Regions from separate parts of the Hymenobacter sp. BT491 genome, predicted to be linked through region 1. Evidence: riboswitches for the same ligand, from Rfam matches in the RefSeq annotation. Region 1 holds a riboswitch; each other region holds the start of a gene.
The links. Region 1 has a riboswitch for S-adenosylmethionine ahead of H9I52_RS08700 (phosphoadenylyl-sulfate reductase). Riboswitches for the same ligand answer to the same signal wherever they lie in the genome.
Positions count from the first base shown of each region.

Region 2: it holds a riboswitch for S-adenosylmethionine, as region 1 does, so the genes downstream of both, H9I52_RS14850 (O-acetylhomoserine aminocarboxypropyltransferase/cysteine synthase family protein) here and H9I52_RS08700 (phosphoadenylyl-sulfate reductase) in region 1, are expected to answer to the same signal.
Region 3: it holds a riboswitch for S-adenosylmethionine, as region 1 does, so the genes downstream of both, H9I52_RS09340 (RimK family alpha-L-glutamate ligase) here and H9I52_RS08700 (phosphoadenylyl-sulfate reductase) in region 1, are expected to answer to the same signal.

Region 1 covers NZ_JACSJJ010000002.1:694,045-697,350, forward strand. The annotation lists gene cysD (sulfate adenylyltransferase subunit CysD) at 1-661, opposite strand, end outside; gene H9I52_RS08700 (phosphoadenylyl-sulfate reductase) at 727-1,485, opposite strand; SAM riboswitch class I at 1,799-1,893, opposite strand; gene H9I52_RS08705 (UTP--glucose-1-phosphate uridylyltransferase) at 2,272-3,306, opposite strand, start outside.
Region 2 covers NZ_JACSJJ010000003.1:767,594-770,899, reverse strand. The annotation lists gene H9I52_RS14850 (O-acetylhomoserine aminocarboxypropyltransferase/cysteine synthase family protein) at 1-1,333, opposite strand, end outside; SAM riboswitch class I at 1,717-1,830, opposite strand; gene H9I52_RS14845 (LysM peptidoglycan-binding domain-containing protein) at 2,236-2,535, opposite strand; gene H9I52_RS14840 (copper resistance protein NlpE) at 2,704-3,195, shown strand.
Region 3 covers NZ_JACSJJ010000002.1:845,745-849,050, forward strand. The annotation lists gene H9I52_RS09335 (LLM class flavin-dependent oxidoreductase) at 1-479, opposite strand, end outside; gene H9I52_RS09340 (RimK family alpha-L-glutamate ligase) at 484-1,482, opposite strand; SAM riboswitch class I at 1,852-1,955, opposite strand; gene H9I52_RS09345 (hypothetical protein) at 2,057-2,569, opposite strand; gene namA (NADPH dehydrogenase NamA) at 2,761-3,306, opposite strand, start outside.

The DNA of each region.
Region 1 (3,306 bases):
TGGGCAGCACTACGCATGTGCGCTCGTGTGCGAAATAGATGTTGGGCAGCTCGATTTTTTCGCGCTGGATATAATTCCACACGTCCAACTCGGTCCAGTTGGAAATGGGGAACACGCGCACGTTTTCGCCCTTCTGGATGCGGCCGTTGTAGATGTTCCAGAGCTCCGGACGTTGCCGGCGCGGGTCCCACTGACCGAACTCGTCGCGTACGCTGAAAATGCGCTCTTTCGCCCGTGCTTTTTCTTCGTCGCGGCGCGCCCCGCCGATGCAGGCGTCAAACTCAAACTCTTCGATCACGTCGAGCAACGTGTAGGTTTGCAAGGGATTACGGCTCGGAAACTTGCCGCCGGGCTCGCGCAGGCCGCGCTGCTTAATGGTGTCTTCCACGCTGCGAACGATCAATTTTTCGCCCAGGCTCGCGGCCAGCTGATCGCGGAAAGCCAGCACCTCGGGGAAGTTATGACCCGTGTCGATGTGCACCAGCGGGAAAGGAAACTTGCCCGGCCGGAAGGCTTTTTCGGCCAAGCGAGTTAAGGCAATCGAATCTTTGCCACCCGAAAACAGCAGGGCGGGTCGTTCAAATTGGCCGGCGACTTCCCGCAGAATGTGAATGGCTTCTGCTTCGAGGCGGTCTAAGTAGTCGAGATGAATTGTGCTCATAATCAGTACTATGGGTCTGCCCAGGTAGGGGCCGATTTGGCGAATGAGATAACGGTGGCAGGTGCTTAAGCAAGCAGTTTTTCGACTACTGGGTCGCGGCCTTCGTGGGCGGCGGTGCTGTGCAGGCCGCACTCTTTGGCGGCCTGTTCTTCCCACCACCAGCGGCCGGCCCGAAAATCCTCGCCCGGCTTGATGGCGCGGGTGCAGGGCGCGCACCCAATGCTGACGAAGCCTTGCTGGTGCAGCGGGTTGAATGGGATGCTGTGTTCGCGCACGTACTCCCAGGCTTCGTCCCAGGTCCAGTCGAACAGCGGGTGTACTTTGATGAGCTGGTGCCCGGCATCCCACTCCACGGCGTGCATGTTTTGCCGGTTCGGCGATTGCTCGGCCCGAATGCCGGTCAGCCACACGCGCTGCCCGGCCAAGGCGCGGCCCAGCGGCTCGACTTTGCGGATGTGGCAGCACTCTTTGCGGGCTTCGATGCTCTCGTAGAAGCTATTGGGGCCTTTTTGCTGAACCAATTGCTCGATGCTTTCGCGCTGTGGCGCATATACTTCAATGGGCTTTTGGTAGCGCAATAGCGTCTTGTTCCAGGTAGAATAGGTCTCCTGGAAATTGCGGCCCGTATCGAGCGTAAACACCCGAATGGGCAGGTTGTGGCTGAAAATCAGGTGGGTAAGAATCTGGTCTTCTAGGCCAAAGGAGGTCGAGAAAGCGACTTTATCAGGAAAATGGTCGGCGATGAGCTCCAACGTGTCCGTCACGGATTGCCCAGCCAAACGGTGGCGCAGGTCTTCGACCAGCCCTTCGAGTGCTACTTGCATGAGAGGAGTGAAATAGGATTTTTCCGAACGGAAAGGCAGAGAAGAGAGGTGGCTGGCGCACAGATTGCCGCAAACCGGGAAGCCTATGTCTGCGACGATAGAGCCCGGTGCTGGAAGGCTGCCGGCGAGGGGGAGTTACCGTTGATCAGGCAACCGCAGGAAAGGGAAAAGAGAAGGGGACTACGCTTCAGCAACCCATGCTAGCCGCAGCCATACAGGTGGCTGGGCGCGCCATGCAACAACACCCATGCTGTACAGCAACGAGGTTGGCAAAGGAGGCGCGGAGGTTGGAGACAGTAGCCACGGTAACTTGTTTTTATATGATCAGGACTTGGCACCGTTCCCGATGGGTATCGGTTGGTTGCCGGCGCTTCGTCGAGCCTGTCTCTCCACGCCTCTGTATAAAAACAACTCTTTGATCAGAAAGAATTGATGCAGCAAATGTAAACTAAGCTTTTTGATAAAAACAAACGCGTATAAGATTCGGGCTTAGCATAAAAGGCTTTTACAGCGAAGAATCCACGAGAAAATAGCTATTAATTAAAATGAAATAACACATTGATAATCAACATGTTGTAATTAAACATCAATCGTTTGCGATCAGTGGGTATTTTGTTGGTAAATAATCGCTTAGGATGCAAGAAAATTTTTGAAAAAAGTTGTAGCGATGAGCGCAGCTATTATAAAAACAGCATCAATTTCATCCTATCGGAATGCTTGAAAAGCAAAACAGCGTCCAAAAACCGAAGCTTTTGGACGCTGTTTTATAAGATGTTAGAGCATAAATTATTCAAAAGTGCCCAGCGAAACGACGTAATCTTTGCTGCCATCCGTTACCCACGAATCAAGTTGAGCGGGATCCTTCATCTGCTGACCGCGGCTGCGCGGCACGACCACATAGCCGCATTTCACGTCGGGGAGGGCCGACATATCGCTCCACAGCTTTTCGATCTGCGCGACGGGGTAAATATCCTCCTGGCCGTGGCCCCAGCGGTATTTCACATCTTTGATCGTGACGTATGTAGGGATGCGCTGGGCCACGCTGCGCACGGCTTTGGCCAGCAGTGCCTCGTCGCCATTTTGCACATCTTGGCGGCTCAGGCCAAACAGCCTCAGCAGCGGATCGACCTGAATCCAGGTGGTCATGGAGTTGTAGTAGCTCAGGGCCAGCTCGTCTTCTTCGCGGGGCTGGGCGAGGCCTTCCAGTAGCCGAACATGGCCATTGACGCGCGCCAATCCGCCGCCACGGTCCTCGATGCGGCGCGGTACTACTTCGAAAGTCAGGGCGTTGCCAGAAGCCAAATGGTAGCCCAGCACGGCCGCGTGCACATCCGCGCCCAGCGTGTCGATGTTGTGCAGCATGATGGTTTCGACCTGCGGCTGCTCGCGCAGGAGCTGAGCCAGCGTACCGTTGCGCAGCAAATTGGACACCTCGTACCAGTGCCCCAGCGGCGAAAATCGCTGAGCGGCAATGTTATCCACGTAGTCGGTGCCTTCGCCCTTCGCCTTGGCCCAGTTGATCATGCTGCTGCGCACGGCATCGCGGACTTTCTGCTTGTTTTCGTCGAGCGTTTCCTGCGGCATTTCTTCCCACATAAAGCGCAAATCGCGCTCTGTGGGCACAAAACGCTGCCCAATGGAGCGGCCTGCCGACAGGAAAACCTTGCCGCCGTAACCATAATTCCGGGTGTGCGCCAGCTGCTTACGGATGGGCTCGTGGGTGAGGTAGCTGGTAGCCACCACGTGCGGAATGTCGGTTTGGTAGTGCTCAGCCACGCGCCGCGTTTTGGCCAAATGAATCTCCAAAAAGCTGCGGTGCAC
Region 2 (3,306 bases), on a different contig from region 1:
CCACTTCTTCCGCTTGCAGCGGCGCTTCATTGCGAACGGCTTCGAAGGCCTGCGCCAGATCGGCACGGATGTCTTCAAAATGCTCGATGCCAACCGACAGGCGCAGTTGCGTAGGCGCTACACCAGCGGCGCGCTGTTCGTTGTCGGAGAGTTGTTGGTGCGTGGTAGCCGATGGCTGAATGATGAGCGTCTTGGCATCGCCTACGTTGGCTAAGTGGCTCACCAACTTTAGGTTATCAATAAATTTGGTGGCCGTTTCCTTGCTGCCTTTGATGGTGAAGGTGAGCACGCCGCCGAAGCCGCGCTTTAAGTACTTCTGCGCCAAGGCGTTATAGGGGCTGCTCTTTAGGCCAGGATAGTTCACGCTCTCGACCTGCGGATGCTGCTCCAGCCAAGTGGCCACCCGCAGTGCATTTTCTACGGTGCGGTCGACGCGCAACGACAGGGTTTCGAGGCCTTGCAACAGCTGGAAGGAGTTGAAAGGGCTGATAGACGGCCCAAAGTCGCGCAAGCCCTCTACCCGCGCCCGGATGATGAAGGCAATGTTGCCAAACGGGCCGTTTTTGCCGAATACGTCATTGAAAACCAAGCCATGATAACCTTCGGAAGGCTCCGTAAACTGCGGAAATTTGCCGTTGCCGAAGTCGTATTTGCCGCCGTCCACGATCACGCCGCCGATGCTGGTACCGTGGCCGCCGATCCATTTGGTAGCCGACTCCACTACGATGTGCGCGCCGTGCTCCAGGGGGCGGAACAAGTAGCCGCCAGCGCCAAACGTATTGTCTACAACCAGCGGCAGGTCGTGCTTCTCGGCAATGGCGGCAATGCGCTCAAAATCAGGCACGCTGAAGCTGGGGTTGCCGATGGTTTCGAGGTAAATCGCCTTGGTTTTGTCGTCGATCAACTGCTCGAAATGATCGGGATTATCGCCGTCGGCAAAGCGAACCTCAATGCCCAAGCGCTTGAAAGCCACTTTGAACTGGTTGTAAGTGCCGCCGTAGAGGAACGACGAGCTAACAAAATTGTCGCCGGCCTGGAGGATATTGTTAAGGGAAATGAACTGAGCAGCCTGACCCGAACTGGTTGCTAGCGCTGCTACGCCGCCTTCGAGGGCAGCTACACGCTGCTCAAACACGTCGGTAGTTGGGTTCATCAAACGGGTGTAGATGTTGCCGAACTCCTTCAGGGCGAAGAGGTTAGCGCCATGTTCTGCGCTTTTGAAGACGTAGGAGGTTGTCTGATAAATCGGAACTGCGCGGGAGCCGGTAGTCGGATCGGGTTGTTGGCCGGCGTGTACTTGGAGGGTTTCGAAGTGCAGGTTTTGCGTAGACATAAAGATGCTGTGATTAGGAAGTGTCAGAAGGAGGAAGATGCTGTAAATCAGGGCGTAAGCGACGGACGGCTTAGGCGAAGCTCCTCAAGAGCGCAAGGCTGCGCTGAGGCAGGAAAAACCCGTCGGAGAGCGTACCAAGACGCTGCAAGACGCAGTTTTACGGTAAGTACAGAGGGGAAGGAAAGGAGGCTAGACTCGACTTAGCGAGTTAGCAACAACAGGTGCAACAGCGGCACATTCGCATTCGCATGACTACACCTTCGGGGCGGCTAAGAGCAGCGGCAACCGAAACACGAATACCCATTGGCAAACCGGCGTGCAGAAAAGCAGCCGTGGCAGATGGGTACGAGGGGGCGAAAGCGAAAGAGTTTTGCATGGCACTCAACTTATATTCCCCGTCGGCGGATGCCGGGCCGGGCAGGAATTGGCACCTTTCGCGCGGTCGAAGGTTGCCAGCGGGTCACGGAGCCTGATCTCTCGCCGCTTCTGTATAAATTTTGAAAACTACCCCGCCGCGAGCGGGGGAGTACCGGGTTGGTAGCTGCAAATGTACAACCGGATTTGACATACGCAAATCCAGGACAATATTTTTTGCGCGGCCTAGTCGGCAGTTTATGAGATACTTAGCTAAAAAAGAACGGAAGCACAGGAAAAATATTTTGCTTAATGACCCGAATAACGGTTTCAGTAAGCTGCTGATTTGGCTTCCGAATCGCTGTTATTCTTCAAGTGTTACTAAGCAATTCTGCGTGGCTTCGTACTTCTTGCCCGAAACCTTTACACACAGGGTGTCTTATAAAGAAGAATCATTCTAAATATCTAAAAATCAATAGCTTATATGTAAAAAGGCTGCCTCCAGTTGGAAGCAGCCTTTTTGCCTGGTTATGTAAGAGAATAAGAGCTTAGCTCTTAGGCAACGTAAGCACTTGGCCTACCTCAATGTGATCGGGATTGCTGCCGATAATACCTTTGTTGGCTTCGTAGATCTGGTGCCATTTGGCCGCATCGCCATAATGATTTTTGGCAATTTTCGACAGCGAGTCACCACTTACGACAGTGTACGTGTCGCCTTGCGTAGTAGCAGAGGCAGGTTGGGCGCTGTTGCCACCAAAGAAATCGGTGTTACCCGCATTCTGGTTGGGCTGATTAGCCGGTTGAGCAGGTTTTTCTTCGCCTTTATTCAGAAAATCAAACAGTCCCATAGTGTGTAAAGCTTTAGATTAGAGAGTAGGGAAAAACTTCGGCAGTGGGCAAGTGCACCATTGCCACGACATCAGGGGAGCTTACGCGTTTAGGATGAATAAGTTGTAGTGCCGGAAGCTCAAGTGTTGGGTGCTAACTCTTTTGGCGGGTCTGCCGTAATAGGCGCTATGTCTGATGCCGCACAGTTCCACCCAGCGGCTATCAACAAGCCTACTGCTCACCTTCCTAACCCTTACAACGTACCCATGAAAACCTCCCTTTCTCCCTTCCGGTATTTGGCCAGCTTGCTGGTGTTAGTCGCTTTGCTGACCGCAAGCTGTAGCCAAGAAAATAAAGTTGGCGAAACCAACCTGCTTTACGGTACCGATAGCAAAGTCTGGAAAACCGACAAAGAAACCTCTGCCACCGGCGATAAAGTGGCGCAAACCAGCGCCGACAAGAAGACCGAGCTCCGCTTCTATGCCAACGGCAACTTCAACATGTCGTCGCCCACCCAAACAATGCAGGGTACTTACACCTTTGACCAAGCCGCTAAAAAGATCACGTTGACGCCTGCGGGTGGCCCCAATTCCATGAGCTTTGACGTAGTTAATCTGACCAAAAATGAGATTACTCTCAAAGCCCCAGATGGCTCGCAGATGATGCTGGAAGCTGACTAACAGCATTGAAAATACAATTTTCTAACCCTAAAAAAGCCCTTCTGCGCTATGCAGAAGGGCTTTTTTAATGGCTAAGTGATCTGAAAAATAACTTGCAACTTATTTATAATC
Region 3 (3,306 bases), 150 kb from region 1:
TTGCCTTCGTAGGTGAAATGGTCTTTTTCCCACACGCCGGTCAGCACGTCGAGCCACTCCTTGGTGCGGGCATAGCGATCGTCGTGCTCCTCGAAGTGCAGCCCGTACTTGGTCGCCTCGTCGCGCCACCACGACGACACCACGTTCAGCGACAAGCGACCCGGCGCAATGAGGTCGATGTTGGCGGCTTGCTTGGCCAGCAACGCGGGGTTGTGGAAAGTAGGCCGCACGGCCACCATGATTTCCAACTCCTTCGTCACCGCCGCCAGCGCTGCCGCCGTCGACCAGGCTTCCAGGGCCGGCGCCTCCTGGCCTTTGATGTCGTTTAAGTAAAGCTCCGCGATGAGCGTGAGGCTATAGCCCCACTCTTCGCTGCGCTGGGCCAGCTGGCGCACGTAGTCCCAGGAAGTGCTCATGCCTTCGTCGGGCACGTTGCGCAACCAACCGCCAAATATGGGAAGCCAATATCCGAACTGCATGATTCTAAGCTTCTTGGGTGGCGAGTTGAGATTCCGACTTCTTAGCCAGTTCTTGCTCCAGGTAGTCTACGAAGCGGGCGTAGGGATCAAAGCCCACCACGTTCACGGCGTCGGCTACGAAGTTGGAGAGGGCATTGATGTCGTAGAACAGCACGTCGCCGTTGCGGTCGTCTACGAGGTATTCGATGCCGCCCACGTCGATTTTGGCCGCAGCCACCAGGCGCTCCACAGCCTCAATCACTTCGGCCGGTGGAGTCGTTGCTTCTACCTGAATGCCTTTCTTGGGCGCTTCGGTGAGGCAGAAGTCGCCTTCGGTGATCTCGTCCGGAATCTGGCAGATTTCGGCAGGGCAGAGGTTGAAGCTTTCGCCCGTCGTGAACACCTTCATGGCGTAGAGGAACTTGCCATCCAAGGTTTCTACGCGGGTGATGTGGCCGCCGCGCGGCGCCACAAACTCCTGTACCAGAGCCGTTTGGTCGATGCCCAGATCAATGCTGCCGGCTTCCACAGCCTGCTGCAAGCCTTCCGGCGTGTCGAAGCGGATGATGCCCGCGCCGCTGCCGCCGATGTTGACCTTCACCACCAGCGGGAACTGCAACTCAGCCGCCGCATCCGGAATGCGCGAAACGTGGTTTACCACCCGCGATTTGGGGTATTTCAGTCCCAACTGCGTCAAAAGCGAGAGTTGGCGAGCCTTGTTGGTTTCGATGCTCGACGCCACCGTTCCGTTGATTACGCGCACACCCAACCGCTCGAGATGCGTCATGAAGCCTGCCGTATGGAAGATGCCCTGCCCATGATCGCGCAGGTAAGCCGACGAGCTCATCCGGTTGACCACCAAGCTGTAGCGGCTTTCCTCTTCGGAAGGGTCGAACATATGGTGGGCGGCATCAATCTTTTCGTAGGCAATGCCCCGACGGTCGAGCTCGGCAAACAGCGGCTTAAACCACTCAGGATGCTCGTAATAAATGCCAATCGGCTTTTCGGAAGAGTAAGTGGACATATAGGTAGTTGGTAATCTGAGAAATTACAGGAGAGTATTTATATAACTAACTGATTGTCAATTAGTTAGATAAATAAAGAATTCGTATCGAAAGGAGTAGAAGGAAATTTCCAGCGGGAAAGTTTTGTCGGGCGCTGGTTTTGGCTGCAACCTGTGCGGGGCAAAGGGCCACAAAAGGCTCAGTCCGTGCTGCTTAGCACTTGTAAAGAGGAGCCTGTACTATACCAACCGACACTGGAATGGCAGAGTTAACAACAACAGCAACAGGAAGCTGTAGAAACGAAGAAGTCTCCGCCGAACAACGCGTGTTGGGTTCGGGCGAGGGGAGAGGCAACTGAAAAAACCGTTGGGGTTTGCATGTAAAGCGCTGGTTTATAGTTCCTAAACAATTTTAGGCAGGAATTAGCACCTTAGCTCAAGGTAGGTTGCTAGAAGTTCACAGAGCCTGATCTCTCCCTTCTTCTGTATAAATCATCCCCGAAAAAACCGGGTTTTGACGTTATGGTTGCAAAGATGGTTGCCGACAGCTTACAATGCAAACAGGAAATCCTAAAGCTCGACCGTATTGTGGAAATTACAAAGCTGATTGAGCAACTTGAAGCTGACGTTTTTCCTTTATTCCTTCTCTTATTTTATTAAGGGATAACAGCAGAATAATCGCAACGATATTTACGCCGAAAACAGATAATTCATAGTTTCTATTATAACTCAAAAGGAAAGTAGGGAAATTAAATTCAAATTTTATTGATAAGCTCTTTGTTAAATCTATATTAATAAAGAAAGCCGAACCTGATACAAATTTATATGACATTCCCGCAAACGAAAGATTGAGAACCTGAATCGATTGATTGATCATTGAAATCAAAAGTCCTTCGTATCTATCATTTATCAGTAATTTGCCCGCATAAATAGAAAAAGAATAAAAACTTAGCATTGTAATGATCATTGCGAGAACAATTCCAGTGATTATTTCTGTCTGAGCCAGTGCCCAAATTGTTATAAATATACCTAAAGCGCCGCTTAAGGCTTGATAAAGCCCTAAAAATTTAACTCTTTTAATTTCTGGTGCAGATAAAAATTCTTCCATGTGAAATAGGCTTTGATGCTTCAATGCAATAATTATCGCTGAGGCTAAGATGCTGTTGCTATTACTGCGACTCGCAATAAATATGTTTGCCCGCTATTAAACAAACGCCCATCCTTCTGAGCACAGCAGGAGAAGGACGGACGTTTAGCGAAGTGATGACTGATTTAAGTTGATAAGTGATTTGTAGTCAGTTACTTATGGCGCTTGGCCCGTTCGTATTGCACGGGCCACGGCACGTCCGCGCCGAGCTCCTGGGCCGCGTGAAGCGGGAAATACGGGTCGCGCAGAAACTCGCGGGCCATGATGATCAGATCGGCTTGGTTGTTCTCCAGGATGGTTTCAGCTTGCCGGGCGTCGGTGATGATGCCGACCGCTCCGGTCGGGATGCCGGTTTCCTGCCGGATGCGGGCGGCAAATTCCACCTGGTAGCCGGGGCCGACCGGAATGCGGGCATTGGGTACATTGCCGCCGGTAGAGGCATCGATCAAGTCGACATCTTTGGTTTTCAAGACGTTGGCAAGCGCAACGGAATCCTCGATAGACCAGCCGCCTTCGGTCCAGTCGGTGGCCGAGATGCGCACAAACAGCGGGTGGTCGGTGGGCCAGATTTCACGCACCGCTGCCACGACTTCCAGCAGCAACCGGATGCGGTTTTCAAACGAGCCGCCGTAGTGGTCGGTGCGCTGGTTGCTCAGGGGCGAAAAGAACTCGTGTAGCAGATAGCCGTGGGCGGCATG